DNA from 3 places in the Marinobacter sp. SBS5 genome. Region 2 is predicted to be linked to each of the others. Evidence: predicted binding sites of a transcription regulator. Region 2 holds the regulator's gene; each other region holds the start of a gene.

Region 1 (10,242 bases), on a different contig from region 2:
CGGTACGCCTGCCGCTTCAAGACCGCGCGCCAGTTTCAGCGGCGTTTGACCGCCGTACTGAACGATCACGCCCTTGGGCTTCTCAACTTCAATGATTTCCAGAACGTCTTCCAGAGTGATCGGCTCGAAGTACAAACGATCAGAGGTGTCGTAATCGGTAGACACGGTCTCCGGGTTACAGTTAATCATGATGGTTTCATAACCGTCTTCACGCATGGCCAGAGCCGCGTGAACACAGCAGTAATCGAACTCGATACCCTGACCAATCCGGTTAGGACCACCACCGATGACCACGATTTTCTCGCGATCCGACGGATCCGCCTCACACTCTTCTTCATAGGTGGAGTACATGTAAGCGGTGTCTGATGCAAATTCTGCCGCACAGGTGTCCACACGCTTATAGACCGGACGCACGCCAAGGTCATGACGCAGCTTACGCATGCTGGCTTCTGAAATGCCGAGCAGCTTGGCCAGTCGAGCGTCAGAGAAACCTTTGCGCTTCAGACGGAACAAAGTGGCGTGATCGATATCCGCTTTACCCGCGGTCTTCAGAGCACGTTCTTCTTTGATGATGTCTTCAATCTGTACCAGATACCAAGGGTCAACCTTGGTGTGCTTGAAAACTTCTTCAACGGTCATTCCGGCACGGAAGGCATCGCCGATGTACCAGATGCGCTCTGCGCCCGGCACATTGAGTTCCGTGGTTAGTGTTTCACGGGAGTTTTCGGAATCCAGGTCGTCCAGTTTTTCATCAAAGCCTTCGGAGCCAACTTCCAGCCCGCGCAGCGCTTTCTGCATAGACTCTTGGAAGGTCCGGCCAATCGCCATCACTTCGCCGACCGACTTCATCTGCGTGGTCAGGCGAGCGTCTGCCTGCGGGAATTTCTCGAAGGTAAAGCGAGGAATCTTGGTAACCACGTAATCGATGCTGGGCTCGAAAGAAGCCGGCGTTACGCCACCGGTGATTTCGTTCTGCAGCTCATCCAGGGTGTAACCAATCGCCAGCTTGGCCGCGACCTTGGCAATCGGGAAGCCGGTTGCTTTAGACGCCAGCGCCGAGGAGCGGGATACACGCGGGTTCATCTCGATAACGACCATACGGCCGGTGTCAGGGTTGATACCGAACTGTACGTTAGAACCCCCGGTTTCAACGCCGATTTCACGCAGCACCGCCAACGAGGCGTTACGCATGATCTGGTATTCTTTATCGGTCAGGGTCTGAGCCGGGGCTACGGTGATGGAGTCACCGGTATGCACGCCCATGGCATCGAAGTTCTCGATGGCGCAGACAATGATGCAGTTGTCGTTTTTGTCACGAACAACTTCCATCTCATACTCTTTCCAGCCGATCAGGGATTCGTCGATCAGCAGTTCATTGGTCGGAGAGAGGTCCAGACCACGAGTACAAATTTCTTCAAATTCGTCTTTGTTGTACGCGATACCACCACCGGAACCACCCATGGTGAACGACGGACGAATGATGCACGGGAAGCCGATTTCTTTGGAGATTTTCCAGGCTTCTTCCATGGAGTGCGCAATGGAAGCACGCGGGCACTCGAGGCCAATTTTCTTCATCGCCTGGTCGAAGCGGTTACGGTCTTCGGCTTTGTCGATGGTGTCGGCATTAGCACCGATCATCTCTACGCTGTGCTTCTCAAGCACACCGTACTTTTCCAGATCCAACGCGCAGTTCAGTGCCGTCTGGCCACCCATGGTAGGCAGCAAGGCGTCAGGTTTTTCTTTCTCGATGATCTTTTCGACCGTTTTCCAGTTGATTGGCTCGATGTAGGTGGCATCGGCCATAACCGGGTCGGTCATGATGGTAGCTGGGTTGGAGTTCACCAGAATAACCCGGTAGCCCTCTTCACGCAGGGCTTTACAAGCCTGGGCTCCAGAGTAGTCGAACTCGCACGCCTGCCCGATCACGATGGGGCCAGCGCCCAGGATCAGGATGCTTTTGATGTCGGTACGTTTTGGCATGTCTCGGTAAACCTGTCAGCAACTTTTGAATTCTTGCAGCGCAGAACGCGGCGCCTGTCGTTATCCGTGGTGATCCACCCTTAGGCGGATCGTGCTTCCATCAACTGGATAAACTCGTCGAACAGAGGTGCCACGTCATGAGGACCCGGGCTAGCTTCAGGATGCCCCTGGAAGCTGTACGCCGATTTATCGGTCCGGCGAATGCCCTGCAGGGTGCCGTCAAACAATGATTTGTGGGTCGCCTGAACCGTTGAGGGCAAGGTTGACTCGTCCACCGCAAAACCGTGGTTCTGGCTGGTGATCATGACCGTGCCTTTTTCCAGGTCTTGTACCGGGTGGTTGGCACCGTGATGGCCGTGGCCCATTTTCATGGACTTGGCACCACTGGCCAGCGCCAGCAACTGGTGACCCAAGCAGATGCCGAAAACCGGAATGTCGGTTTCCAACACGTCTTTGATCGCATTGATCGCGTAGTCGCATGGCTCTGGGTCGCCAGGGCCATTCGACAGGAAGATGCCGTCCGGGTTCATAGCCAGCACTTCGGATGCCGGAGTTTGGGCCGGCACGACGGTAATGTCACAACCACGAGAAGCCAGCATGCGCAGGATGTTGTACTTCACGCCGTAATCCCAAGCGACCACTTTGAATTTGGCATCAGCTTGCTCACCGTAGCCAGTAGCCAAATCCCATTCGGACTGATTCCACTGATACGATTTTTCGCAAGTCACTTCTTTGGCCAAATCCATGCCCTTCAGGCCAGGGAAGGCTTTTGCCAGTTCAAGTGCGCGCTCGGCTGTTGCGTTTTCGCCGGCCAGGATGGCTCCATTCTGGGAGCCTTTGTCCCGGAGAATGCGAGTCAGGCGGCGGGTGTCGATGTCAGCAATGCCAACAATGTTGTTGCTTCGCAGGTAGTCTTCGAGGCTGCCCTGACTACGCCAGCTGCTGGCAATCAGTGGAAGGTCTCGAATGATTAGGCCAGCGGCGTGTACGCGGTCAGATTCCACGTCTTCTTCATTAACGCCGGTGTTGCCGATGTGGGGATACGTCAAGGTGACGATCTGGCGCGAGTAGGACGGGTCGGTCAGGATTTCCTGATAGCCGGTCATGGCGGTATTGAATACCACTTCGCCGCTGGTTTCTCCGTCTGCGCCGATGGCGGTGCCGTAAAACAGGCTTCCGTCTGCGAGTGCAAGGATTGCTGGTGTGCTCAAGGCTTGTATCCTCATCGAGTGGCGTAAGTTCGTCACGAACAGGAACGCAAGCGCAAAGTCAGGTTGCAAAAAAGCGAGACTAAGTATGAACTCGGTCCCGCTTTCCTAGAAACTTTTCAAAGGTACGCTTGGTGCAAAAAAATCGACTTATTCTACGAAATTTGTCGATTTCTGTCCATCGCGAATTACTATCTGGCTTGATGTAGGGGGTCTCGAGCTCAATAAGCCTCGACAACGGCCGGCGTTCGCAGGTCCGCGTTCCGAAAACCGCTACGAGCACATCCATGTGCGCTTCTCTCATGCCATCCTTGGCCATCGAAATTTTCGGAACGCGGACCTGCGAACCCCAGTCTCAGAGCTAGCTGGCCAAACCTCTTTAGAATCAAGCCTTCAGATTTAGCACGTCCTGCATATCGTACAAACCTGCCGGCTTATCCTTCAGCCACAATGCAGCGCGCATGGCGCCTTTGGCGAAGGTCATTCGGCTACTGGCTTTGTGAGTCACTTCGATCCGCTCACCTTCGGTGGCGAACAGAACAGTGTGATCACCTACCACGTCGCCAGCACGAATGGTTTCGAAGCCGATTTCTTTGCGGGTGCGCTCGCCGGTGAAGCCTTCACGACCATAGACAGCGCACTCCTTGAGGTCACGCCCCAACGCATCAGCGACAACTTCGCCCATGCGTAGCGCGGTTCCAGAGGGTGCGTCTTTTTTGTGGCGGTGATGCGCTTCGATGATTTCTACGTCGTAGTCGTCACCCAGCGTTGCGGCTGCCGTTTTCAGCAGGTTCAGCACCACGTTTACACCTACACTCATGTTTGGCGCAAACACGACCGGAACCGACTCTGCCGCTTGGGCAAGCTGCTCTTTTTCAGCGTCGGTCATGCCGGTAGTGCCGATGATGAGCATTTTGCCGTTGGCTTTGCAGAATTCGGCGTTTTCGAGGGTCAGGTCCGGGAAGGTGAAGTCAACCAGTACGTCGAAGTCGTCTTTCACGTCCGCCAGACTGGCAGCCAGCTTAACGCCGGTTTTGCCTATGCCCGTCATGTCGCCGGCATCTGCGCCAATCAGGCTGCTATCCGGCTCAACAATCGCCGCGCCCAGCTCGAGCCCTTCGGTGCCATCCACTGCTTCAATCAACACTTTTCCCATGCGCCCGGCGGCGCCAATGATTGCTACCCGCATCTGTCTTGCCCTCAGAATTTCATTTCATCGAAGAAACTTTTCACACCCTCAAACCAAGAGGTTTTCTTCGGAGCATGATCGGAGCCATTGGAGTCGTCCAGTGTCTTTTGAAATTCACCCAACAATTCTTTCTGGCGCTTGGTCAGATTAACCGGCGTTTCAACCATCACGCGACACAAAAGATCGCCTGCAGGACCACCGCGCACAGGGCTAACGCCTTTGTTGCGCAAACGGAACAGCTTGCCAGTTTGGGTTTCGGCCGGGATTTTTAGCTTCACGCGGCCATCCAGCGTTGGCACTTCCAGCTCGCCACCCAAGGCGGCATCTACGATGCTGATGGGCACTTCACAGTACAGGTTGCGGCCGTCGCGGGTGAAAATCGAGTGTTCGCGCACTGCCACCTGAACGTACAAATCGCCAGGAGGCCCACCGTCGACACCCATTTCGCCTTCACCTGACAAGCGAATGCGATCACCAGTATCTACGCCTGGAGGCACTTTCACAGACAGGGTTTTCTCTTGTCTTACGCGGCCTTGCCCATGGCAAGATTTACACGGGTTCTTGATGATCTGACCGGAGCCACGACAAGTCGGACACGCCTGCTGCACGGTGAAGAAGCCCTGCTGCATACGCACCTGCCCCATACCCTGACATGTGCCACAGGTTTCGGGACGGGAGCCTTTTTCAGCGCCACTACCCTCACAGGTATCACACTCTTTGTGCCCGGGAATCGTGATTTTGACATCTTTACCTTTGACCGCTTCTTCCAGATCCAACTCGAGCGTGTAACGCAGGTCGGAACCTCGGGTGTTGCGTGCGCGACCACCGCCGCCTCCACCTCCGAAGATGTCACCAAATACGTCTCCGAAGATATCGGAGAAGTTACCACCGCCGCCGAAGCCGCCGCCACCGCCGGCCTGACCATCAACACCCGCGTGACCGAACTGGTCATAGGCCGCGCGCTTGTTGCCATCCATCAATACTTCGTAGGCTTCGCTGGCCTCTTTGAACTTGTTCTCGGCGTCTTTGTCGTCCGGATTACGGTCGGGATGGTATTTCATGGCGAGCTTACGGTACGCCCGCTTGATTTCTTTATCTTCCGCGCCCCGGGAGACCCCAAGTACTTCGTAATAATCGCGTTTGGCCATGCTTTAAATCCTGTTGCTATAACGCGGAAAACGCGGACATCGGCCCGCGCTTTCCAACTACCTGATGTACTTAGGATTTACTTCTTGTCGTCTTTGACTTCTTCGAACTCGGCATCGACGGCGTCGTCAGCTGCCTGAGCTTCTTCGCCTTCTTGGCCTGCGGCCTGTTCAGCCTGATCCGCGTACATCTTCTGCGCCAGCTCGGAGGACACTTCGGTCAACTTCTGAGTTTTGGCTTCGATATCGTCTTTATCGCTGCCTGTCAGAGCTTCCTCAAGATCCTTAATCGCTGCTTCGATAGACTCTTTCTCGCTATCGCTTACCTTATCGCCAGCTTCACTCAGAGTCTTGCGTACGGCGTGAACCATACCGTCGCCCTGGTTCCGAGCCTGAATCAGCTCTTCGAACTTGCGATCTTCCTCAGCATTCGCTTCGGCGTCCCGAACCATCTTTTCGATTTCGTCATCGTTCAAGCCAGAAGAGGCTTTGATCACGATGGACTGTTCTTTGCCAGTCGCCTTGTCTTTTGCAGACACGTTCAGAATACCGTTCGCATCGATATCGAAGGTAACTTCGATCTGCGGAACACCGCGCTGCGCCGGCGGGATGTCAGCCAAGTCGAAACGGCCCAGCGACTTGTTCTGCGCCGCTTGCTTACGTTCACCCTGAACTACGTGAATGGTCACCGCAGTTTGGTTGTCTTCCGCTGTAGAGAAAGTCTGTGACTTCTTGGTCGGAATCGTGGTGTTCTTGTCGATCAGCGGAGTCGCTACGCCACCCATGGTCTCGATACCGAGGGTCAGCGGAGTTACGTCCAGCAGCAGTACGTCTTTAACGTCGCCAGACAATACCGCCCCCTGAATTGCAGCACCCATGGCTACTGCTTCGTCCGGGTTAACGTCTTTACGCGGCTCTTTACCGAAGAACTCTTTAACCTTTTCCTGGACCAGTGGCATACGAGTCTGACCACCAACCAGGATCACTTCATCAATTTCAGAAGCGCTCAGGCCGGAGTCTTTCAGAGCCACTTTACAAGGCTCAAGGCTGCGCTGAACCAGATCTTCTACCAGAGATTCCAGCTTGGCACGGGTCAGCTTGACGTTCATGTGCTTAGGACCAGACGCGTCTGCAGTTACGTACGGCAGGTTCACGTCAGTCTGTTGGCTGCTGGACAGTTCAATCTTCGCTTTCTCGGCAGCTTCTTTCAGACGCTGCATCGCCAGTGAGTCGCCACGCAGGTCGATGCCGCTGTCTTTCTTGAACTGGTCGGCCAGGTATTCGATAACTTTCAGGTCGAAGTCTTCACCACCGAGGAAGGTGTCGCCGTTAGTGGCCAGAACTTCGAACTGGTGCTCGCCGTCTACATCGGCAATTTCGATGATAGACAAGTCGAAGGTACCACCACCCAAGTCATATACGGCTACTGTGCGGTCGCCGCTTTGCTTGTCCATGCCGTAGGCCAGAGCAGCTGCAGTCGGCTCGTTGATGATCCGCTTAACTTCCAGACCGGCAATCTTGCCGGCATCTTTTGTTGCCTGACGCTGGCTGTCGTTAAAGTAAGCCGGAACGGTAATAACAGCAGCAGTCACTGTTTCGCCCAGGTAGTCTTCTGCAGTTTTCTTCATTTTCTTCAGAATTTCTGCAGAAACCTGAGGTGGAGCCATTTTCTGGCCCTTCACATCAACCCAAGCATCACCGTTGTCGGCTTTGGCGATTTTGTACGGCACCATCTTGATGTCTTTCTGAACCACGTCGTCTTCAAAACGACGACCAATCAAACGCTTGATGGCGTACAGAGTATTGTCCGGGTTGGTTACTGCCTGACGCTTGGCAGACTGACCTACCAGCGTTTCGCCGTCATCGGTGTAGGCGATGATCGAAGGGGTGGTGCGATCACCCTCGGCGTTTTCAATAACCTTTACCTTGTCGCCGTCCATTACGGCCACACAGGAGTTGGTGGTTCCCAAGTCGATACCGATAATCTTGCTCATAGAATCACTCCAAATCTTGCTGAAATCTGCCCGAAGTGCTGCCACTCCGGCTGCTTCTGTTTAATCGCTATATTGGCGCTTTATTCAGTTTTTCAAGCCTGCTCGTCGATATTTGGTGCACTTTCTGCTTTCGCCACCACAACCATGGCCGGACGAACTACCCGCCCGTTTAGCAGATAACCTTTCTGCACAACCGCCACGACACTGTTTGGCTCAGCATCCGGTGCCGGCACCATCGACATTGCTTCGTGCTGCTGCGGATCAAACGGCTCGCCAACAGGGTTAAGCTGTTCCACGTTGAATTTTTTGAGACTGCCGAGGAACAGACTCAAAGTCATCTCTACGCCCTGACGGATCGAACCAACCAGCTCGCCCGCCGAATCCGCATGCCCTTCCGTGCTCTCAACCGCCTTCTCCAGACTGTCGGCAACCGGCAAAAGCTCCTTCACGAACTTCTCCAAGGCGAACTTATGCGCCTTTTCAACATCCAGCTCCGCCCGACGACGAACGTTCTGCATCTCGGCCTGAGCTCGCAAAGCCTGATCCTGATACTCCTGCAACTGAGCTTTCAGCGCATCCAGCTCAGAAACTTCACCAGCCTCAGCCTGATCTTGCTGCTCAGCGTTGGCCGCAGCCTCATCTACCTCAACCTGCTCTTCTACTTGCTCGTTGCGCTTGTCGTCAGCACTCATGATCACTCCCAATACGTTTTCCAGCGCCCGAAGGCACGCGGCGAATAGAGCCCACCAGTCAAATCGGCGGGAAAATATGCTTTGCGAACCGATATGGGGTTCCGAGATTCAGATTCAACCTTTTCAACAACGGTTTCTTTCGTTTTTTTGTCGTTCAAAATTTGCAAACCCAAAAATCACTGTATATATTCACAGCAACTGTATAGACGAACAGTATCGTTTTTTCTCGTTTCAAAAGCCCTCTCGGGGCCCAAGCAGAGGTGTCGGCATGCTTACACAACTTACCGTTTCCAACTACGCCATCGCCGAACGCGTTGAACTCCAGTTCAACAAGGGCATGACAGCACTGACCGGCGAAACCGGCGCTGGCAAATCCATTGTTCTGGATGCTTTGGGCCTCGCCATGGGCGGGCGCGCAGACGCAGGCGCCGTCCGCCACGGCGCCAAGCGTGCCGATATCACCGCTTGTTTCGACATTTCCGACATCCCCGATGCTGGCAAATGGCTGGAAAGCCACGATTTGGACGAGAAAAGCGAATGCATCCTGCGCCGGACCATCAGTAAAGACGGCCGCTCCAAGGCCTTCATTAACGGTCAGCCTTCGCCGCTGTCTCAACTAAAAGAACTGGGCGGGTTGCTGATGGATATCCACAGCCAGCACCAGCACCAATCTCTGCTTCGCAAAGACACCCACCGCAAATTACTGGATGAATTCGCCGGTGCTGAACAGCTGGCCGAACAAACTAAATCCGCGTGGAAAAACTGGCACCAAACCCAACAAAAGCTGCATCAACGCCAGCAAAACGCTGACGAAACCGAAGCGAAGCTTCAATTGCTGCGATATCAAGTGGAAGAACTCGATCGACTCGCACTGGAAGACGGCGAACAAGAAGCTCTAGAGCAGGAACAAGCCCACCTCAGTCAGGCCGACGCGATCCTGCACTGCAGTCACCAGGCTGCTCAACTCTGTACAGAGGAAGAATCCAGTGCAGCGAACAGTCTTCGCCAGGCGCTGCACCTACTGGAACAACTTCCGGTAGAAGTACCCGCATTGGCCGACACTTTGCAAATGTTGAACGAAGCCCAAATTCAGATTTCCGAAGCTGGCGACAACCTACGGCGCTTTGTTGATGACTACGAAGCTGACCCGGCACGACTGGCCGAAGTCGAGGAGCGTTTGAGCGCTGTTTATCAAATGGCGCGCAAACACCGTATCGGGCCCGAAGAACTGCCCGAACTGCACCAACGCCTGCGGGATGAGCTCGATGAATTGGACGGGGGCGCCGGCAGCCTTGAGCAACTTGAAGCTGAACTGGAAACCCAGAAAGCCGAATTTGACGCTGCTGCAGAGCAACTGTCGGCCAAACGCCAGCAGGCCGCCGCAGAGCTCGATCAGCGAATTGCCCACGAACTGGCACAATTGAGCATGCCGTCCGTGCAATTTGTCACCCACCTGAACAGCAACAATGGTGGCGAGCCTGCGCCTCACGGCTTAGAAGACATTGAATTTCTGGTCAGCGCAAACCCGGGACAACCCGCACGACCACTGGCAAAAGTGGCATCCGGCGGTGAACTGTCACGCATCAGCCTCGCCATTCAGGTAGTGGTGGCTCAAACCTCTACCACGCCGACACTGGTGTTCGACGAGGTGGATGTGGGTATCGGCGGCGGCACCGCAGAGGTGGTTGGCCGCTTGTTGAGATCACTCGGCGGTAACGGCCAAGTGCTCTGCGTTACTCACCTGCCACAAGTTGCGGCTCAGAGCCATCAGCATTTGTTTGTCAGCAAGTTTACCGAGAAAGAAGCCACCTTCTCTCGCATCGAAACGCTTAACGACCAAGGCAGAATTGATGAGGTTGCCCGCATGCTGGGCGGCGTAGATATGACAGAACAAACGATTGCGCATGCTAAAGAAATGGTGGTGAAGGGCCAGGCAACCCATCACTGACTAAAGAATCCCCTCTCGATTTCGAGAGTTTTTGGGGCCCGCCTATGCCGGCCCCTTTTTTTATTACGTGCGTTTATTTATCGTCA
Region 2 (10,242 bases):
TCAAGGTGGCAAATACGAGGCTGACTTGGACGCGCGGGTTAGCGGGCCCCAGGGTGCTGCGGAGCTAGCGGCGAGTATGAATGGCGATTTGGAGTCCCTGTCCATTAGCCGGCTAGACATGACAACCGGCGCGGGCTCTCTGACCGGGCAAGCAAAGTTAGGGTTTTCTGGCCCCCTGTCGTGGCAGGCCGCATTGGTGCTGGACAAGTTTAATCCGGGGTATTGGTTGCCCGTCTTGGAGTCCAGTTTGAATGGGCAGGTTAATAGTCAGGGGCAGCTCCAGAGCAGCGGGTTGCCTCAGATGTCGGCCGACTGGGATTTGGCGGGTAAATGGCAACAGCAGCCTGCCAAAGCAAAAGGCAATTTAGTCGGCGATGGTGCCGACTGGAAGCTGACGGATCTTCTGGTTGCTGTCGGCGAAAACCGGGTAACTGGATATGGTCATTATGGGGCGGGTATAGGCGCTGATCTGGCGGTGTTGCTGCCTCAGCCAGAACTTTTTGTGCCCGGGCTTAGTGGGGCTTTGACTGCAAACTTGACGGCTGCAGGTACCGTGCAGAACCCGAAAGCGAAGCTCAGTCTTGAGGCGCAGAAGATAGCCTGGCAAGAGCTGCTGCAAATCAAAAGCCTGGGGGTGAAGGCTGACTTAGCGACCGGTGGCGCATTGGACGCCACTCTGGTGGCCAAACACATCTCGGCATCCGGCCAGACATTGGACGAGGTGACGTTTTCTGCCAAGGGAACACAGAGTAATCACTCCCTTTCTTTGGTGGCGAGCCATCCCGAAGTATCGTTGTTGCTGGATTTTGTCGGCAGTATGGGTGATGAGTTCGCCAGCTGGAACGGGGCTCTAACCCGCGGCGAAATTGATGTTCCTGGCCCCGGTCAGCTCTGGGTGTTGGATCAGCGTGCAGAGCTTGCATACAGCGCCGAGGGGCGGCTGAATTTGGGAACTCACTGTTGGCGTTGGGAGGACAGTTCGGTTTGCGCGGATGACCAGCGGCTTTGGCCAGACCCCCGCATTTCGTATCAAATAATCCGGTTCCCCACGCTTGCTTTGGAGCCGTTGTTCCCGGAAACCTTCCGTTGGACTGCGTTGTTGGATGCCAATATCGAAGTGTCCATGACAGATGCAGGTCCGGATGGTCGGATCAGTATTGATGCGGGTGGGGGCGCTTTTGAATTTCTGGTGCTTGATGACTGGGAAAAGCTCAGCCATCAAACGCTTACCTTGGAAGCACTGCTAAAGCCTGACCTTGCGGATCTTACGGTTGCGCTGAAAGGCCCGGAGTTAGGATCGTTTACGACTCATATGGCGATTGATCCGTTAGCGGACGAACGCACAGTTGACGGGACGTTTAAACTCAATGACCTGGATCTCGCATTTGTTTCTGCATTCTCAGGCCTTGAAGAGGTTGCAGGCCAGGTTAACGGCGAAGGGCAGCTGGCCGGGCCGCTGCTAAAACCTCGAGTCACCGGAGAGCTCTCGCTTTCCAAAGGGCGCATTTACGACCCTAAACTACCGATGCCCATGGACGACGTGGTGCTGGTACTTGAGTTTTTGGGGTATTCCGCAGACATCAGCGGCCACTGGCAGAGTAATGACCGTAGTAAAGGGCAGCTATCGGGGCGCATAGATTGGCAGCAAGAGCCGGAGCTGACGCTGAACATAAGCGGCAACCGGCTACCCATGAGCTTCGAGCCATACGCCTCAGTAGAAGTAGACCCTGATCTGAATATTCGTTTCCGGAGTGGTGAACTATCGGTATCGGGCCGTGTTGATGTGCCCAGAGGTCGTATTGAAGTGAAGGCGCTGCCCAAATCAGCCGTGTCGGTGTCAGCAGATGAAGTGATTGTCGGTGTTGAGCGCGAAGAGCCGGCGATTCGAACCATGCTGATGGACATTGTGGTGGTGGTCGGCGAAGACGAGGTGACGCTCGATGCTTTTGGTCTGACAGGGAATCTCGAGGGAACACTGAGAATCGGAAATAACATGGATACCCGGGGCGCATTGCGTTTGATGAATGGCCGTTACGAAGCCTATGGCCAGGATTTGGATCTTCGCAGGGCACGAGTGGTGTTTGTGGGCGCGCTGACAGAACCCTATCTGGACATCGAAGCGGTTCGAGAAGTGGATACGGTTGTGGCTGGGATCAGGCTGAGCGGACCCATAAGTGCCCCGGAAACGGAAGTGTTCTCTGAACCATCCATGCCTCAGAGCGATGCGCTCTCCTACGTAATACTTGGCAGGCCACCACGTGGAGGTAGCGACGATGGTCAGATGAGCGCTGCTGCCATTTCACTGGGCCTCACGCAAACCAGTGAGTTCACTCAGGGCATTGGTAACGAGCTGGGCATTAAAAATCTGCTTCTTGAAGCGGAAGGCTCGGGTGATCAGGCCTCCGTCGTTGCCAGCGGCTACATCACTGACGAGCTGAGCATTCGTTATGGTGTGGGCATCTTCGAACCCATCACCACAGTGGCTTTGCGGTACGATCTGGGTCGGTACTTCTATTTGGAAGCGGCCAGCGGATTGGCCGCTTCACTGGATATTTTCTACACGCGGGATTTCTAACGGGCTTTAGTCCAGCTCGAAGGTGGCGTTGACGTTCGCGCGGATTTCCTGGGGGCCAACGCTGGATACCGTGCCCTCGGCTGACCGCTCTGAAGACATCATCATTGGAACAGGGCGGTGACCACTGTTAACGTTGATGGTCACAACGTCACCACAGCTTTTGTCGAGTTGTTTTGCGACAAAGGCGCATTGGGCTTTGGCGTCTTCGATGGCGAGACCAAGTGCTTTCTGTTGCAGCTTCTGCTCATTGGAGTGAAAGAACTGGTTTCCGCCAAGTTGATACTGAAGCCCCAGCTTCTGGGCTTCTTCCAGCAGTGGGTTCAGCAGTTCAAGGTCGCTGATCGTGAAGCTCACGGTCTGGCTAGCGACCGCCATTTGCTCCGGCTTTTGCCCCCTCTCCTGAATAGGCAAGTTGCGGGTGTACAGGTTTACTTCCGCATCGGAGTAATCCTCAAGCTGGTTTTGGATATTGCGAATGCCTTTTCGCCACTGCACCATCTTCTCCCCAACTTGCTGTGAGGCTTTTTCGGGCCGACTATGTTCAGCGCTGGCGGTGAAGCGCAGACGAGCACTGTCGGGGATGTAGGTGACAATGCCTTCTCCACTCAGGCTCACTTCACCGGCGGATGCCGTCACTGGAGTGAGGGTGCAGGCGAACAATGCTGCTGCCAAGGCAATATTAGGTTTCTTCAGTGACATGAAAGGTCTCCTTCGTCAGTCCATTGGGCGCTCTCGTTTTCGAGGCGCTGAAGTTTTCGTTCACAGGCCGCGTCAACAAAGCGGCTAAAAATACGTCGGTGGCCGGGGTGATAAAGCAGGTATTCGGGGTGCCATTGAACGCCCATTAACCATTGCTTTCCCGTGCTCTCAACAGCCTGAACAAACAGATCGTTGTCTACGGCGGTCACTCTCAGCCCACGGCCAAGGCGTTTGATGGCCTGGCTGTGAATTCGGTTGGCGCCGATCTTCAAGCTGGGCATTAAGGCTGCAAGCCGACTACCGAGCACCAGTCTCACGGTTTGTAGTGGCAACAACAAAGGGCGGTGCCGTGTCTTCACTCGAAGGGGGGTTACGTTCTGGCACAGAGAGCCGCCGTGAAAAATATTGATGAATTGAGCACCCCGGCAAATACCGAGTACTGGAATGCCGATAGCCTCAGCTTGTTCTAATAAATGGTAATCGGTGTCATCCCTTTTCGTGTTGTATTTGGCGGTCACTTGCGGTTGTTGACCGTAACGCTCGGGGTGCACATGGGTGCCACCTGAGAGCACGAGCCCATCCAGCAAGGCTACGTTAATACGCGAGCCGGGGCGTATGTAGTGAGTGCGGGCTCCTGACAGCCTCAGGCCAAGGCTGATTAGCCTCTGCGCAAGGCTGCGTCGTGCAGGCCCACTAATGCCGATAGTCAGCCCCGGAATTTCCATTTCGGTTTCTCTATCAGACATAACCGCGTTCTTGGAGCCATTGATGAGTGGTTTCGGTCCAGGAATGGGTCAGATTGTGGAAGCTGAGTTCTTGAGAGTCTCGGAACTTTTTACGAAGGGCCGCCAAGTCGTTTGCGTTATTCGCTAATTGCTCCAACACCACCCAGTCGTTCCAAACACTGGAAAAATGCCAGTTTGGGTTGTCGATATCGCAGTCCGGTAACCGATAATGCAACGTTGGACGGCTCTTGATACGGGGGTCTCGAACATATTCTGCCAGTAAGTCCGCATCGAGATGGGCGAATAATGGGAGCAAGTCTAATGCTCGGTTACGGGTTGGGTTGCTGTCAAGATAGTCTCTCATCAAACCTTTTAGGTCCGGTGCGTAGTCATCCCGCATGAGCTTCTCGGTGTATTTGTTGCTCCAAGGCTCGATATACGTGGTGAATTTACGACTGATATCGATTTGATGTCGGGATTTGAGCCATTCATACAGTGCTGCGAATGCCTGCAAGTAGCGAACGATCGTGCCCGGCTCCAAATCCGGCAGTTCAGGGTTGAGCTGCAGGCCGAAGGCAAAATAGATCGCTTCCCGGCTACCCAACGCGCCCAAGTCGCGCAGTTCGTCCACCAGTGTTTCCATGATAGGCAGTTTGGACATTGGTAGAGGTGGACCAACGATTTCCAGAGGTACTATTTTCTCGGCGGCAAAATCGATGGCATCCATAGCGTGGGAGGCGAGCTCCCGAATGGAGGTTGGCAGGCCTTCATCGGCAAAGTTGAGGTCTTTGATTGGGTCTGAATCCAGCTCGATCGTATAATCTCCATCCTCTGTTTTGAGGCTGGTTACATAACGGGACTGGAGCTCGGGGTCGCCACCAAGCAACCGACTGGCATGCTCTATAAGTGCATCATAACTAAGCCCGGATAGCTCGATTTCTACACCAACCTTTCGTTCGCTTCCATCTGCAGTGTGGCTGTTAACGGGCATATTGCTGAGTTTTGAAGAGCTCATAGTATGTCGGAGTTCCTTTGAAGACTTTATGCATAACCATAACACAGGGGTATGTCGTTTCCCGTTACTGTCCATAAATGTTCGAACGCAGACTTTACACTGGATAAAACACTGTATATAGTCAAATCACTGTATAAACAACCAGTCATCATTATCTGGAGTGTCCCAACATGAAACTAACCGCCAGGCAGTCCCAAGTACTGGATATTATCCGGCGTTATCTTGATGAGACTGGCTATCCGCCAACCCGCGCCGAAATTGCGGCTGAACTGGGTTTTCGTTCGGCAAATGCTGCTGAGGAGCATTTGAGAGCTCTGGCGCGAAAGGGTGCGATAGAAATGGTGCCAGGGGCGAGTCGCGGAATACGTCTGCCAGAAGCCGAGCCTGATCTGGGTTTGCCGGTTATCGGTCAAGTGGCTGCCGGTAGCCCGATTCTGGCGCAGGAGCATGTCGAAGATCATTGTGCGCTCCAACCAAGCTTCTTTTCACCGAAAGCGGATTATTTGCTGCGTGTGCGAGGAATGAGTATGAAAGATATCGGCATCATGGATGGCGACTTGCTGGCGGTGCACCGGACTCAAGACGTTCAAAACGGTCAGATTGTTATCGCCCGTGTGGGCGATGAGGTCACCGTTAAACGGTTCCGTAAGGAAGGCAATAAAGTTTGGCTGATTGCCGAGAATGAAGAATTTAGCCCCATCGAAGTCGATCTGGCTGAGCAGGAACTCTTTATCGAAGGGTTGGGTGTTGGTGTCATTCGGCGCTCAGAGTTGCACTGATAGCTTGAAAGTCGACACGTGAATAACGCAGGTAGGTGAGTGATGGAACAGTTGAGCTTCAATCATAATATGGCGTTTCAACCCGCGGCAGTGGTCTCGGCGCATGCAGCTTCATCGCGTTACCGTCGACCTGAGCCTCGCCGCTCGGCATCGGGGCAGGCTGATTTTCGGGGTAACGTTACCGAGATCATATTGCCGGAAGGCCAGGTTGAGAACTTTCAGCTACTGTTGCCAATGTTGACCCAACTGAACCAGGAAAAACGTTGGTTGGCCTGGATAGATCCACCTCATTCATTGGTAGGGAAGTGGCAAAATATGCATGGCATCGTTACTGGTGAAATTCTGGTACTGCGCTCAACACCTGAAATTCCGGCCCAACAGCTGGCTGAGTTGGCGTTGGGTGCTGGCACCTGCCATGCGGTTGTGTTGTGGACCAACAAGCTGGCGCGCTCTGCCTTTGAATCGCTTCAAAAGGCATCCGCGAAGGGGAACAGTCACGGAGTTGTGCTGCGCCAGAGGTGAGTGTCGATTAGTGCAGTGTGTAGTGAGGTTGGGCGTCGCCAAGTTCGCCCTCCTCGTCTCCCCAGTCAACTTCTTCAGAAATCGTTCCAGTAGCCTCGATGCCTGCCGCTATCATGGCTTTTGCGATGCTCATGTCCCGGTCGGCCATCATTTCCTTCGCTTCGGGGGAGAAAGATATGCGGACCAGTGGTGCTGCATCGTCATCAACGCGACGTAAGGCGTAGTCGCCGTTAGGCAGTTCAACGATCTCAAAAAACGATGGTGACATTCTTTAGGCCTTTGCTTGGTGCAATTTGTTCGTGGGTTGTACTCAGTGGTTCTGGGCTGTGATTACCACTCGTTGTGTCTATCTTCTACGGCTCGGGCAAAATCCGTCATGGCTGTCAGGGTTTCTCTTAAACTCTTGGCTGAGCGATCTGCTACATCCTCTGTTGAAATAGCAATGATGTTGTCCGCGGATACCGTCTTTTTCGGCGCCGGCGGCTGCTTCAGTGCTTTTTCAAGTTGTGCAAGATGATTCCACCAGCTGGATGGTGTGTATTGCAGCGTTTCCAAATCCTCGAGATCTTGGGTCTCATAGGGGATTCTGGTTTTGAGCTCATCGAGTGATAGTGGTTCTGCATCTTTCTGCTGATGGTGCTGCGCAATCATGACCACCAAAGCGCTTCGCGCCCGAAGCATAAGCTCGATAATGCCTTGGGTTATAGCCTCTTTCAGGATTGCGCTTTGGGGGTTAACTTGAGCTTGCTCAATGGGTTGCTCCAGCTGTGAGAGTAATATCTTGGCCAGATACAGTTTTTGGGAAGTCATTGAATACCATTGAGACGCCATAGTTGCCCTGCGCAGGATTAAACCGATTCAACAAAATTAGCCGCTCAGTGTATCATTTTTAATCAGGCTTTTCCTCCTGATCTGTTTGGTACTTAGACACAAGAAGCTACAAAGAATCCCTTGAAACAAGCGTTTGAATTTGGCAAAAAGGGCCACTTGGAGCAATTCATGGATGCTCATAAGATCATTGTTGGAGATTAAGGGATGCGAAGCCGATTGTTAGCAGCGGTCACTGTTGCTGCGTTGAGTGTGTCTGGTTCCGCGTGGGCCAAGGTGGCTCTAGAGGAAGCGAAACGGTTAAAGAGCGAATTGACACCGGTTGGCGCGGTGAGGGCCGCCAACAACGCCGGTACTATTCCTGCTTGGCAGGGTGGTTTGGTAACACCTCCAGCGAATTGGAAAAAGGGAACGGTTGAAGAGAATCCCTTTCCTGACGATGAGCCGCTGTTCGTTGTAACCCGGGAAAATCTGGATCTGTACCGAGACAAGCTCACGGACGGGCATGTTCAAATGCTTGAGCAGTATGGCCCCAACTTTTTTATGCCGGTCTATAAAACTCGGCGCACGGCTGCATTTCCCGAAGAGGTTTACCAAAAATCTTACGAGAATGCCTTGAATGCCGAGTTACTGGATAATGGTAACGGGGTTCGCGATACCATTATGACCAGTCCTTTCCCGATTCCGAAAAACGGGTTGGAAGTGATCTGGAATCATATCCTTAGGTATCGGGGAGAAGAGGTCTCATTCCGAAGTGGCTCAGCAACGCCCCAGCGAGATGGTTCATTCAACCCGGTGGTTAATCAGTACGATTATTACTTTGCGTATAGCCGGCCGGGGGCAGATCTTGCCGACATCGATAACAAAATTTTCTTCCTTAAAACAGATACCTTAGCGCCCAGCACTCTGGCCGGTACCATCACCCTCGTGCATGAGACTCTGGATCAGGTGCGTTCACCTCGCTTGGCGTGGCGCTATGATTCCGGTTCCCGCCGCCTGCGTCGTTCGCCAAACCTGGCATATGAAACGGATCTGCCGAACTCTTCGTCGTTGCGGTCAGTGGATCAAAAAGATATGTACAACGGTGCCCCGAATCAGTATGACTGGGAGCTGAAGGGCAAGCGTGAACTGCTGGTGCCGTACAACGCCTACAAACTTCACGATGGCGATGTTCGCCCGGATGACGTGATTCGCGCTAACCACATTAACCAGGAGCTGGCCCGTTATGAGCTGCATCGGGTTTGGGTGGTAGAAGCGAAACGCCGGACGGGTATCCAGCACATTTACGCTCGCCGAGTGTTTTACATCGATGAGGACAGTTGGCAGATCCTGGCATCAGAGGAATACAACGACAAAGGCGAGCTATGGCGTGTTTCCGAAGCGCACAACATCAGCTATTACAGTCAACCCGTGTTCTGGACTACTATGGAAATGACGTACGATCTCAAGGCTCAGCGTTATTACATTGATGGTCTGGATGACGGCTACCCGGCTTACGATTTTGCACCAGGGTATCGTCGAAACGAATTTACAGCTTCTGCTGCCCGCCGGGCGGCCCGCCGGTAAATGACTACCCCAAGCCGCTACCCAGCCGGGCAGCGGCTGCATTGCTGGTTTCGCCAGATCGCGCTCGCATCAACTCTATAGGTGACCTAGTGGTGGCTAATCCAGATGTTCTCCTGGCAGATCTCGATTCATTACACGAACAGCTTGAAGCGGCACTCAATGCTGAAGATTGGGATGCACTCATAGTTCTCAATCAACAGGTTAAACCCGTTGTTGATCCTTTAATGGATGCAATGGAGCGAGGGGCGGTGTCACCTACGCAGGTCAAGCAGCGTTTGGAGGCTCTCAACCGGTTTGTTGAAGCTGCGGGGCAGGGCGCTGCGAAAGCTCGGGATGAAGCTCGAGAATCGCTGCAAGGTGTTAATCAAAACCGCAATGCAGCGGCGACATACGCCAACGTTTCCACCAACCGTTCTAAGTAATTTCTGGTTTTGTTTAGGTAAGAACCGGCAGAAGTGTCATAAAATTGACTCCGGGCCGAAGACAGTCTTAAATACGGCTCAAATCCTTCGACAGAGATCTTCGTGAATGCCTCAAAATAACAAAGTGCTGGTGCTCAGCGACGACGAAGCCAGACGACGTGATCTAATCACCATTCTGGAGTTTGTCGGTGAAGAGCAGATTGTTGCCGGTGACGAGGCTATGGCGCTTTTGCAGAGTGGCGAGGCGGACCAGATAGACAATGCATCCGTTGCGGTGGTTCATGGTGAAGATAGAAGTGCCAAGACCGTGATCGCTTCCGTTTGTGAAGCAACACGGGGGCTGCCTATTCTTCTCGTGGGTGAGCTCGATGCGACACAGTTGCCGGAAGAACATGCTTCGCGGTTGATTGCGCACATGGAATGGCCGCTGAACTACACCAAGTTCGTCGATTCGTTGTATCGCGCGCAGATATACCGTGATCAGTTTAGTCGTACTTTGGATCGCGGCATGCAACGGGGTGTTCAGCTGTTCCGCAGTTTGGTGGGGACCAGTCGGCGCGTGCAACAGGTTCGCCAGTTGATGGAGCAGGTGGCGGATAAAGACGTTAGCGTTTTAATCACGGGTGAATCAGGGACAGGTAAAGAGGTCGTCGCTCGCAACTTGCACTATCACTCCTCGCGCCGGGACAAGCCGTTCGTGCCGGTCAACTGTGGCGCGATTCCCGCAGAGCTGTTGGAGAGTGAGCTATTCGGCCATGAAAAGGGTGCCTTTACGGGAGCGATTACGGCTCGCGTCGGCCGCTTCGAGCTTGCCGAAGGTGGAACCCTGTTTCTGGATGAGATCGGCGACATGCCGCTCAATATGCAGGTCAAAATTTTGCGAGTGCTGCAGGAGCGCACCTTCGAGCGGGTAGGCAGTAACCGGACTCAGTCAGCTGATGTCCGCATTATTGCCGCTACCCACAAGAATCTCGAGGACATGATTGAGGCAGGGGAGTTTCGCGAAGATCTTTATTATCGCCTGAACGTATTCCCCATCGAAATGCCGGCTCTGAGAGAGCGCGTTGAAGACCTTCCGTTGTTGATCAACGAGCTGATCTCCAGAATGGAA
Region 3 (10,242 bases), on a different contig from region 2:
GAGCAGGCATCGGTGATTGCGATGGCGCTATAGCCTAACGCCAAAGCCCGCTCGGCTAGCTCATGGGGGTGCGAGGCTCCGGTCAGAAAGGTGAAGTTGCTGAAGCAGAATAGCTCCGCATAGCCCGTAGTCATCAGCCAAACCACCCATGAATGAACCATCCCTCCTGATGGTCACGGAATACCCAAGCCAGCTCACCACTTGGCAACTGCGCGATGTAATAATCCCGATGAACCCGCTGGCCGTCCCACCAACCACTGCTGATGCGTTCCGGGCCGGAGTGCCAGATCGTGGGGGCTTGATCTAGAGGTCTGGGGCCTTTCAATAACCATAAAGGGCGATGGGGTAAGGAAGATGAATTCATTGCTCGGGTTTTTCCGGGTTTGCGCACTTCATTGGTGGACCAAGCACATTCCGGGCGGTGGTCCTCGGAAGGGGTAAGTTGTTTCAACGCCTGATCTCCCAGCCGGGCTTGAAGCCTACTGATCAGCGTGTGCCAGGCCTCGTTCAGATCCTGGGTTTCGCCGAGCAAATCCTGACCCGTTGGTGCCTCTCGGCTGGTAAACCGTTTAACTGTGAACGTGAGCGCGATCACCGGCGCACTCAAAGGGTGTTGGTCAAGCTTCAGACGGATCAGTTTCAAAAACACGTCTGCCCGATGTTCCGGCCCGGTGGTACGGATTCGAAGCCGAGTCGATTCTTGATGCCTGTGTTGCAGCGTAAGCAACAGGGTGTCGGTATCTTGCTGGCGCCAGCAGAGGTCTTCCTCCAGCTCTGCCAGAATCCGCTGTAATGAGAATAAGAGCCCTTGGGTATGCTCGACTTCCTGAATGAAATCCGCCCGATGTCTGAACGTATGAGGTGGCTGCCAAGGTGCTTTGGGGTCTGCTCGAGTACCCTGAATTTTCTGTATCGTGCCCAGCAGTTCTGGCGACAGCCGCCGAGCCAATTCTGGCGCGGGTAGGGCGAATACATCGTTAAGAGTGCTAAGCCCTAGGCGCTGTAGACGGGTGCAGGACTTCTTATCAAAGCCGACGGCCTGCAGCGGTAAGTTGCCAAGCGCTGTCAGGATATGGCCTTTGTCTGCAGTACATTCGCATTTACCTGTGAGGGCTAATAAACGGGCGGCTAGTGGCGTGTGGCCGATGGCTATCCATGCCGTAAGCTGACGCTCGGTTAGCGCTTGTTCTACGGTTTGCCAGATAGCTGGTAAACCGCCATACAGTTTTTGAAGGCTACTGACTTCCGCCCAAAGGCCATCGGGTGGCGCTAGGGTAATGTGTGCGGCGTAGTGGTAGAGCCAGCGCGCTTGATCTTCCAGCAGCCAGTCTTCTTGTTTCGGCTCTGCTTGCATGATGTGCACATTGGGCGCCAAACCGAGGGCGGTTTTCAGGCGCATGCCCACCTCAACGCCCAGCTCCCGAGCGGTTGGGCAGGCTTGTGTAACGGCTTGCCCAGCGCCATCCACAATTACAAGAGCACCTCCGGAATCCTGATTCCGTTGAATGTGGTCCAGTAACAGGTGTGGAAAGTGCAGGTAGAGCCAGAGCATAAAGTTACCGCGAGGCCTCGGCCCACGGGCCCTGAATTACACGGGTGGATTCCTGGCTGGCAAGGTTTGCCCGGTGGCCCATTGCCAGCGAGCAACGCTGACCGGGCCAGCTGCCACGGCGCTTGATGATGTTGATTTTGAGCTCCTGGCGTTCACCCGGAACCAGTTCCAGCCTTAATGCGGCCGGAGAGTTCTGCCCGACATGCCTGCGGCTTCGGAATAGCACGCACACATTACCGCCGGCCTCAGAGGCTAGTTGCAAGCGGCGAACATCTCGACTGGCCAGTGTGCCCGGCCATGCCAGCACCAACCCGGTAACCGGTGAGCGAAGACAGTTTTCGAGCGTCCACAAAAAGTCATTTTGATCTTCCGTGGTAACCATCACTACATGGTCGAGATTAACGCCCTCTCGGGCCAAAGCAGGGGCGTAGGGTGTGTGTGGCGGGTTTAACCAGAAGATGGTTTTGCCCTCGCTGGACACCCGCTGCATGAGCGGCAACACCAGGTGCAGCTCGCCGATACCACAGGTATCCAGCAGGCATTCGCTCAACGCGCCCTTTGGCCATCCCAAACCGCCGAGTTGATTGTCCAGCGACTGATACCCGGTGGGTTCCGTCGGCTGGGTTGTCTTCTTGTGCTGATGGCCCTGCCACACACGGGCATCCTGAAGAAGGTTGCTCAGCAATTCGCTCATGGGAAAGCCTCTCGACACTGTTCATATATACAGTATTCTTAAGAGGGCCGGATTTCAACCGAGTGGTGTGAATTTTTGGTCGGTATATCACCCGTTGATGTCGAGGTGACCATCAAGGAGCAACCTGCACATTGTTGGGGCGTTCGGGGTATCAGGAGAGGGTTTGGAAAAGCGGATTCTAGGATGTGGTGATGGCGCTGCGAGCTTCAATGCGGAGGAAAAGTCTATATAGCCAGCCCAGGCAGGGAGTCGCCTGCTGCATTTCGGATTTGCCTCTATTCCGCAACGGAGCAGGCGCTCCTGAACCGATCTATCAATCAGCTCGACAGTAAGTCTTTATTTTTTCTTCAAAAACGAAATATATTCCCGAACCACTTCATAGACATATTCCTGGTTCGCGGCTGCCCCAAGAATGCTTACTCATAACTCTGAGTGATGTTTTGAATACGGTGCTTTGATTAGTCCTGTTTCGGCAGTTTTAGAAAAATACACGCCAACTTGGTTCCGGTTCATCACCTCTCGGAGTTGGCTATGCGCTTTCAACACATCACATCTATCCTGGCTTCGGCCGTTTTCTTGTTCTCGGCTCCGGTACACTCTGCTGACTCTGTATTGGCGGTGTCTTCCGATAACGATCTTTTCGCACCGACCCAAACCGACCGGGACTACACCGCCGGGCTGGCGGTTACCTACTCGTCAAATTCCCGGGACTTTCTCAATAACCCAGCTGCGCGGGTGAGTCAGAGCCTGGACAGGCTCGTTCTTCCTCATAGTGATGCACAGCTCGGCAAGCCAGAGAGTCAGGCGCTGGAGTTTGGTGCCTATGGCTTTACGCCGGAGGAAATAAAAGCGTCAGCCGTGGAAGAGAATGACCGCCCATACAGCAGCCTTGTGTATGTGTCTTCCAGTCAGAGCTATCAGGCGCCCGCTAGCAACACGGGTTGGACAACCTCGCTCACGGTGGGAATGCTCGGGCTGGATGTGTTCAAGTCTGCCCAGAATTCGATTCATAAAGCGATTGGTAGCGATCGGGCGAACGGCTGGAGGCATCAGATTTCAAACGGCGGTGAGCCCACGTTTCGCTATTCCGCGGCTTACCATCAGTACCTGGATGCCAGCGTGCCGGATAGTCAGCTTAAGGTGACGTATTTTGGTTCAGTGGGTTATTTGACGGAGTTTGGTGCCGCGTTGGTGTTCCGAAATGGTCTGATCTCGTCGCCGGATAATCGATTCAACCCGGAGTTGATGGCTTATGGCGAGCGCGCCCCCGGCGTGGCCGCTCCCGGGGGGCGGGAAAATTACTTCTGGGGCGGCTTATCGGTCAAAGCTCGTGCCTATAACGCCTTTTTGCAAGGGCAGTTCCGGGACTCAGAGCATGAGCTGAGCGCCAGCGATCTCAATGTGCTGCTGGCGGAAGTCTGGGCGGGATACACCCACAGTTTTCTGGGTGACACCGAGCTGAGCTATGTGTTGCGAGTGCAAAGCTCGGAAATCAAGCGCGGTACCGGCGACCGCACACTGGCCTGGGGCGGCTTGGTGTTCAGCAAGCGTTTGTAATGCAGGCAATAAAAGCTGTCAGTGATTGCGGTGAAGGTGTTTTTCCTTCACCGCGCTAAAAAAGGCGTTAGATGAATGTCCACGCTAACACTCTCGTCACTTTGTTCCCCTGTCTCATTTCTATTTCCCGGACATCTACTGCTCCGAGTTTGTGAATCAATTTCTTTGCAGGTTTAACATTGTCGGCTTTTGAAACCAAACTGGTAAACCAGCGGCATTGAGTTGAATACACTTGGCTTTCTTTGATCAGCTTTTTAAGAAACAGCTGTTCCCCGCCTTTGCACCAAAGCTCAGCACCCATGCCGCCAAAATTCAGAGTGGGCGATTGGGTTTTGGCTTTTTGTTCACCGCGGCTACGGGCAAGGTTGTTAAGCTTAAGTTGGCTACCTTTAAGGGCTTCGTCGAGCGAGGCATGAAAGGGTGGGTTGCATACGCTGACATCAAAGAACTCCCCAGCCTGAATGATTCCTTCAAAAATGCGGTTTTTATCTTGTTGTGTACGCAGCGTAATGCGGCCTTTAAGTGCGGGGTTATTGGCGATGATGTCTGCCACGTTCTCCAATGACTGAGTGTTGATGTCACTGCCGACACATTGCCAGCCGTAAATTTGGCAGGCCAGCAGCGGGTAGATTCCATTGGCGCCCGTTCCTATGTCGAGCATCTTGAGATTGGGGTTTTCGGGCCCAAACAAGTCAGCAACGTAATGGATATAGTCGGCTCTGCCAGGGATTGGCGGGCAAAGCGCACCTTCTGGAATATCCCAGTTCACAACGTTGTAGTATCGGTTGAGTAACGCGGCGTTGAGAGTTTTTACGGCCAACGGATCTGCGAAGTCGATGGACAGGTTGCCGTGAGCGTTCGGTTTTACATAAGGCGCAAGTGCCGGGTGGTTTTTTACCAGAGCGGGGAAGTCGTAGCCTTGGTTGTGTAGGTTCCTCGGGTGTAGGTTCTTGCGGACAGGTTTGGCTTGGTTTTTACTTCGACGAACGGTGCTCACAGTAATTGGCCCGGGGCTTGGAGTTTAAACGTAGACTGGGTCTAGCTTCGAGCCCAATTATAATCGCAATGCATGTGCTGGGCATATGAGTCCATTCAGTCCCTAGGCTCACCATCACGGTTTCACTGCATCGTTTGTACCCGTTTAGTCGTTGCTACCTGATGATTGTCAGTCCACGATTCCGGTTTGCCTGCTATAACTTAATAAGGCGATTTCGCCTAGAAACTTCAACTACGAAAACAAGGAGAGGCTGGAAACAGGACGTGCTGTCTTTAAGGCCTAGGTCTGATGTCTCCTGCGCCTGAGCGCTCTCTGCTTAAAAGCGGAGGACACAATGTTTAAGCGTATCGTTGTACCACTGGATGGTTCCTGCTTGGCTGAGTGGGCGCTTCCTCATGCCATTAATCTGGTCAAAGCGCTCGATGTGCCGTTGATTCTGGTCAGAGTCCTGCAAAACGATGGTGATGAATCCGGACAATACCCTTCAGATCCGGTCGCTCAAGATGCGATTCAGGCTGAGTCTACAGCCTACCTCGATTCCATCGCATTACGTCTCAGAAAATTCGATCTGCATGCTGAAACGGTAACGCTGGAGGGTGAAGCCGTTGATCAGATTATTGATTTTGTGCGGTCCGACGGTCGAACACTTCTAGTGATGACCAGCCACGGGGTCGGTGGCATCAGCCATTTTACGCTGGGAAGTGTTGCCCACAAATCAATTCTGCAGGCGCATGTTTCTTTCCTGCTGGTACGTGCCTTCAGCGATCGTTGCGGAATGTTGGAGGAGTTTCGCTACAACCGGGTCGTGGTTCCGCTTGATGGAGGGCAGCGGTCAGAAACCGTTTTGCCGGTGATCGAAATGCTGGCCAGGCATAACGAATGCACATTACGGCTTGTCTCAATCGTTCCATCCCTCGCATTCCAGTATGACGTCGCGCCCGATGATTCGAGGATGGGGATGATCACCTCATTGGAGGAAGAGCATCGAAAGCGGCTGGAAGCGCATCTCAAGCGTATCAGTGCGCGCCTGAAAAACGAGGGTTTACGAGTTGAAACGCAAGTCGAGACCCGTGATTCCCCGATATCCGCTATCTGGCAACTTACCCGAAAAGGTCAGGCGGATCTGGTTGTTATGGCCGCTCACGGCCAGACCTGTGTCAATCACTGGCCTCTCGGAGCCTTGCCACTGAATGCCATGGTATATGGCGAGACGCCACTACTGGTGCTTCAGGACCTTGAGCCGGATGAGATCGAGCTTACGTTCGCCGAAAAGGTGTCACGTGAAATGCGGGGACACTGAACACAATGAAAACTCAAAAAGTCGATATAACGGACAACGCTAGGCCGGAAGAGCGGTTGCATAGTGCCGAATTGATCGCGATCGGTCCGGGTTCTCAATCGGGCCATCAGACGATTCGTGACACGCTCAACCATTTTTTTAATTCGTTGGATGATATTCACGAAAACCTCAAGAAGCTGCGTGCTAACCCCTCTGCCGCAGGGCCTTGGATGGACTGGTACACCGACAACGAGTATCTGGTCCGCCGGGTTTTGAAAATGCTGCGACGGGATCTCACCGCAGATTTCGTTAAGCATCTTCCTGTCCTTACCGCTCGTGATTTTGCGGGTCAGATTAGAGTACAGGAAGTGGCCCGCCTTGCGATGGATCGCTGCGAACAAAGGTTCGACGACACCGTGCTCGAAGCGCTGGTTCTTGAATACAAAAACTCGGCACCATTCAATACGGCTGAACTCTGGGCGCTGCCGCTGTTTGTGCGGTATCAGGTTTTGGTCGGAATATTCAGTGCGGTTCTCTCGCGTATTGAAGAGCTTGCTTCCGCCGACTCTTTAACCGGGATGGTGGACATTGAGAGTCGGGATGTCGTTGCCGATGGTGTCTGGAGTTTACATCGCTTGGAGCGAACGGACTGGAAAGGCTTTTTTGAACGGACCTCACAAGTTGAAGCGCTGCTGCGAGAAGATCCGGCAGGTGCCTATCCAAGAATGGACTTCGAAACCCGAGACAGGTATCGGCGGAAAATTGAGTGGATGGCAAGGCTGAGTCAGCAGAATGAATTGGATATTGCTCAGTGTGTTATCGAGCTTGCTCAACAAGGCAGCAATTCTCAGGCAGGGCATGCATCGCAAGAGGCCCGTGAGCATGTTGGTTATTATCTGATCGGTGATGGCCGGGCAGCACTCGAGCAACAAGTTGGCTACGAGCCCAGCCCCTTGAGACGTGCCGCGCGCTGGTTCGCAGGGCGTGTGACAGGCATCTATTTCTGTGGGCTGGCTTCGTTTGCATTGATTCTTGTCCTGATTCCAACTATCTACGCCACGCTTCTTGGCCCCTGGTGGCTAGGGGCTTTGGTGGTGTTGTTGGTGCTGGTGCCGGGAATGGCCATCGCGTCCGTGCTGGTGAACTGGTTAGTAACGCTGACGACACAGCCACGTGTCCTGCCAAAACTCGACTTCACCAGCGGGATTGAGCCTGATCATCGGGCCGTCGTCTGCATGGCGTTACTGATTTCCAAAGAAGAGGATGTTGATCAGGCTATCCGGCAGATTGAGCGGCATTACCTGGCGAACGTGGACCCCGCTCTTCGGTTTGGTTTGTTGACCGGCCTCTTTGATGCCGATGATGAGAAAACCGATCGGGATGTCGCTCTGACTGATCGTTTGAGGGCGGGCATTGAGCGCCTTAACGCCCGGTATGCGGAGACGGGGGCGCAGCCTTTTTTCTGGAAGCATCGCGGAAGGACATGGAATCCTCAGGATGCTCGCTGGATGGAGTGGGAACGTAAGCGTGGCAAGCTGAAAGAGTTTAATCACTTTTTGCTAACTGGAAGTGAGGGCACATTCATCGATGGTGCGGGGGATAGGGAATGGCTTCGAGGCGCCCATTATGTGATTACCCTTGATGCCGATACGTTTTTGCCGGTAGGTGCCGCCAAACGCCTTGTTGGCACGATTGCTCACCCGCTTAATCAGCCGGTGTGGGATGCGCAAACCGGCGAAATAAAGGCCGGATACAGCATTCTGCAGCCAAGAATTGAAATTAACCCGCTGACGTCAACACTGAACATCTTTACGCGAATCTTTTCAGGCGACCGAGGACTGGACCTCTATAGCCTAGCGGTCTCAGACGCTTATCAGGATCTGTTTGGCGAGGGCATTTTCACAGGCAAGGGGCTCTATCACGTGGCTGCGTTTGAGAAGACATAGCGCTTGCGGCGAATCAGCAGGCTTGGGATGGCGAATGGTTTCGACGAGCCTACTACGATAATGGTCAGCCTCTGGGCAGTAGCGGTCAGATCGCCTGTGAGATTGACTCCATTGCCCAGTCCTGGGCTGTTTTGTCAGGTTTGGCCGATGGGAACCGTGCCGATCAGGCGATGGATTCGGTCTGGCGCAAACTGGTAAAGCCGGAGTCCGGCATGGTTTTGTTATTTACACCACCGTTCAGGGGAAGAGGCCCGAATCAGGCGGATCCCGGATATATCGCGGCTTACCCGCCGGGGGTTCGCGAGAACGGCGGCCAGTACACTCATGCCGCCTGTTGGGCTGGGCTGGCGTTTACAAAGCTTGGCGATGCCGAGAAGGCCGCAACGGTGCTCGATTGCCTGAACCCGGTGAGACACGGTGATAATCGTGAGGCGATTGAGCGATATAAAGTGGAACCCTATGTGGTGGCTGCAGACATCTACGGCGAGGAACCACACACCGGGCGCGGGGGGTGGACCTGGTATACCGGCTCCGGTGGTTGGCTTTACCGGTTTATGCTTGAAGGCATTCTTGGCTTTGAACGTGATGGAAACCAGCTTTCAATGACGCCCTGCATGCCGCCGGAATGGCCGGGCTTCAAGCTAAGTTATCGGTACGGTGATACGGTCTATCATATTGAAGTTGAGAGAAAAGTGCCGTCTGAGGTACCTGAGGGCATGATGACGGCACCCTGCGTGATTATGCTTGAAGATGATGGTGGAGAGCATGCGATTAACATCGCGTTCATTGAGGGGTAGGTTATGAATCCAAGTATCATCCGTCACGGTTTCGTTCTTCCCCTCAAAGTGGCGCGAATGATGAAATTATCGCGATTCATACCGTACCTATGGCTTATAGGGGTGTTGCTTTGCTCCAACGCCTACGGCGAGCCCGCTGATCATGTGATTCACGGAAATGCAGGCTCTAGGCTCCTCGCCGAGAGCTTTGGTGAGTTCAATGAACCCTGGGCCATGGCCTTTCTTCCGAATGGACTCCTCCTCGTCACAGAAAAGCCTGGTGCTTTGTATTTGGTTCACCCGGAAGATCGCTCCAAGCTTTCCGTTCAAGGCGTGCCCGAGGTGGCATATGGCGGGCAGGGTGGTTTAGGGGACGTGATTCTTCATCCGAACTATAACGACAACCGCTGGATTTATCTGTCATACGCGGAGCAGGGTTCCTGGAGGAAAAAAGGGGCTGTTGTTGCTCGGGCCCGGTTGGACCTCGAGGCTGGTCCGCCAACACTTGAAAACCTCGAAGTCATTTGGCGGCAAACACCTAAAGTTTCTGGTGGAGGACATTACTCTCACCGGCTGGCATTTGGCCCGAGTGGGCATTTGTTTATCACCTCGGGTGACCGCCAAAAACTCACACCGGCTCAAAGCTGGGATCAAAATTTGGGCAAGGTTATCCGATTAAACCCGGACGGGTCCGTACCCGCTGACAATCCGTTTCAGGCGAGGGGAGAACTAGCAAAAACCTTCTGGTCGCTCGGGCATCGCAATCTGCTTGGCATAGCTTTCGACAAAGAGGGGCAGTTGTGGACTCATGAAATGGGCCCCAGACACGGCGACGAGTTTAACCTGACCCTGGCTGGCGAGAATTACGGTTGGCCCCTTGTCTCCTGGGGGGATCATTACTCCGGCTTTCCCATTCCCGATCACGATACGCGACCTGAATTTAAGGCTCCGGAGATATACTGGGTACCGACGGTTGCCCCCTCCGGCCTGGCGATATATTACGGATCGATGTTTCCCGACTGGCAGGGCCAGGCCTTTATCGGCGGACTCCGATCACAGTCACTGTTACGAATCAGAATCGATGGTCGCCAAGCCGCAGAAGCAGAGCGCTTTGCTATGGGTGAACGTATCCGAGAGGTTGAGCTCGGGCCTGAAGGTGCATTATGGGTTCTGGAGGATGGAAACGGTGGTCGCCTGCTTCGTCTTACTTGCGGATGTTAGAATATCTGCAACCATCGGCAAACACTGGAGAAAAGTGATATGAACACAGCGCACGAACCCTATCCAATTGGTACGCCCGGCACTCCCTGGGGCGATAAGGAACGTGCCGAGTGGTTATCACTGCAGACCCGTCAGCGCAGCTACGAGACCGAGGTTTTGAGTGTGATCGAGCGCCTACGCTCGCGCTTTGATGTGGAGCAGTATGGTTGTCTGGACTATG

What was found. Region 2 encodes LexA, which represses DNA repair genes until DNA is damaged. Its sites were predicted from a motif close to CTGTNTNNNNANACAG; they were not measured.
Region 1: a site for LexA is predicted at 8,407-8,422, ahead of recN (DNA repair protein RecN). Genes of this name have one in related genera too.
Region 3: a site for LexA is predicted at 2,264-2,279, ahead of imuA (translesion DNA synthesis-associated protein ImuA). Genes of this name have one in related genera too.

The regions. Positions count from the first base shown of each region.
Region 1 is NZ_JBLWAZ010000001.1:522,710-532,951, reverse strand. It holds gene carB (carbamoyl-phosphate synthase large subunit) at 1-1,980, opposite strand, end outside; gene carA (glutamine-hydrolyzing carbamoyl-phosphate synthase small subunit) at 2,061-3,191, opposite strand; gene dapB (4-hydroxy-tetrahydrodipicolinate reductase) at 3,574-4,377, opposite strand; gene dnaJ (molecular chaperone DnaJ) at 4,389-5,525, opposite strand; gene dnaK (molecular chaperone DnaK) at 5,603-7,516, opposite strand; gene grpE (nucleotide exchange factor GrpE) at 7,609-8,208, opposite strand; gene recN (DNA repair protein RecN) at 8,477-10,156, shown strand; gene fur (ferric iron uptake transcriptional regulator) at 10,230-10,242, opposite strand, start outside.
Region 2 is NZ_JBLWAZ010000003.1:491,305-501,546, reverse strand. It holds gene ACNQ6O_RS09425 (translocation/assembly module TamB domain-containing protein) at 1-2,575, shown strand, start outside; gene ACNQ6O_RS09420 (SIMPL domain-containing protein) at 2,582-3,274, opposite strand; gene ACNQ6O_RS09415 (gamma-glutamyl-gamma-aminobutyrate hydrolase family protein) at 3,265-4,020, opposite strand; gene ACNQ6O_RS09410 (amidoligase family protein) at 4,013-5,014, opposite strand; gene lexA (transcriptional repressor LexA) at 5,185-5,793, shown strand; gene ACNQ6O_RS09400 (cell division inhibitor SulA) at 5,836-6,315, shown strand; gene ACNQ6O_RS09395 (hypothetical protein) at 6,323-6,583, opposite strand; gene ACNQ6O_RS09390 (DUF6586 family protein) at 6,646-7,125, opposite strand; gene ACNQ6O_RS09385 (DUF1329 domain-containing protein) at 7,351-8,709, shown strand; gene ACNQ6O_RS09380 (SOS cell division inhibitor) at 8,802-9,131, shown strand; gene ACNQ6O_RS09375 (sigma-54 dependent transcriptional regulator) at 9,238-10,242, shown strand, end outside.
Region 3 is NZ_JBLWAZ010000002.1:223,859-234,100, reverse strand. It holds gene ACNQ6O_RS06670 (error-prone DNA polymerase) at 1-134, opposite strand, end outside; gene ACNQ6O_RS06665 (Y-family DNA polymerase) at 134-1,552, opposite strand; gene imuA (translesion DNA synthesis-associated protein ImuA) at 1,557-2,246, opposite strand; gene ACNQ6O_RS06655 (lipid A-modifier LpxR family protein) at 2,778-3,803, shown strand; gene rlmF (23S rRNA (adenine(1618)-N(6))-methyltransferase RlmF) at 3,871-4,800, opposite strand; gene ACNQ6O_RS06645 (universal stress protein) at 5,135-6,100, shown strand; gene ACNQ6O_RS06640 (hypothetical protein) at 6,106-8,025, shown strand; gene ACNQ6O_RS06635 (GH36-type glycosyl hydrolase domain-containing protein) at 8,022-8,822, shown strand; gene ACNQ6O_RS06630 (PQQ-dependent sugar dehydrogenase) at 8,826-10,022, shown strand; gene ACNQ6O_RS06625 (M14 family metallocarboxypeptidase) at 10,062-10,242, shown strand, end outside.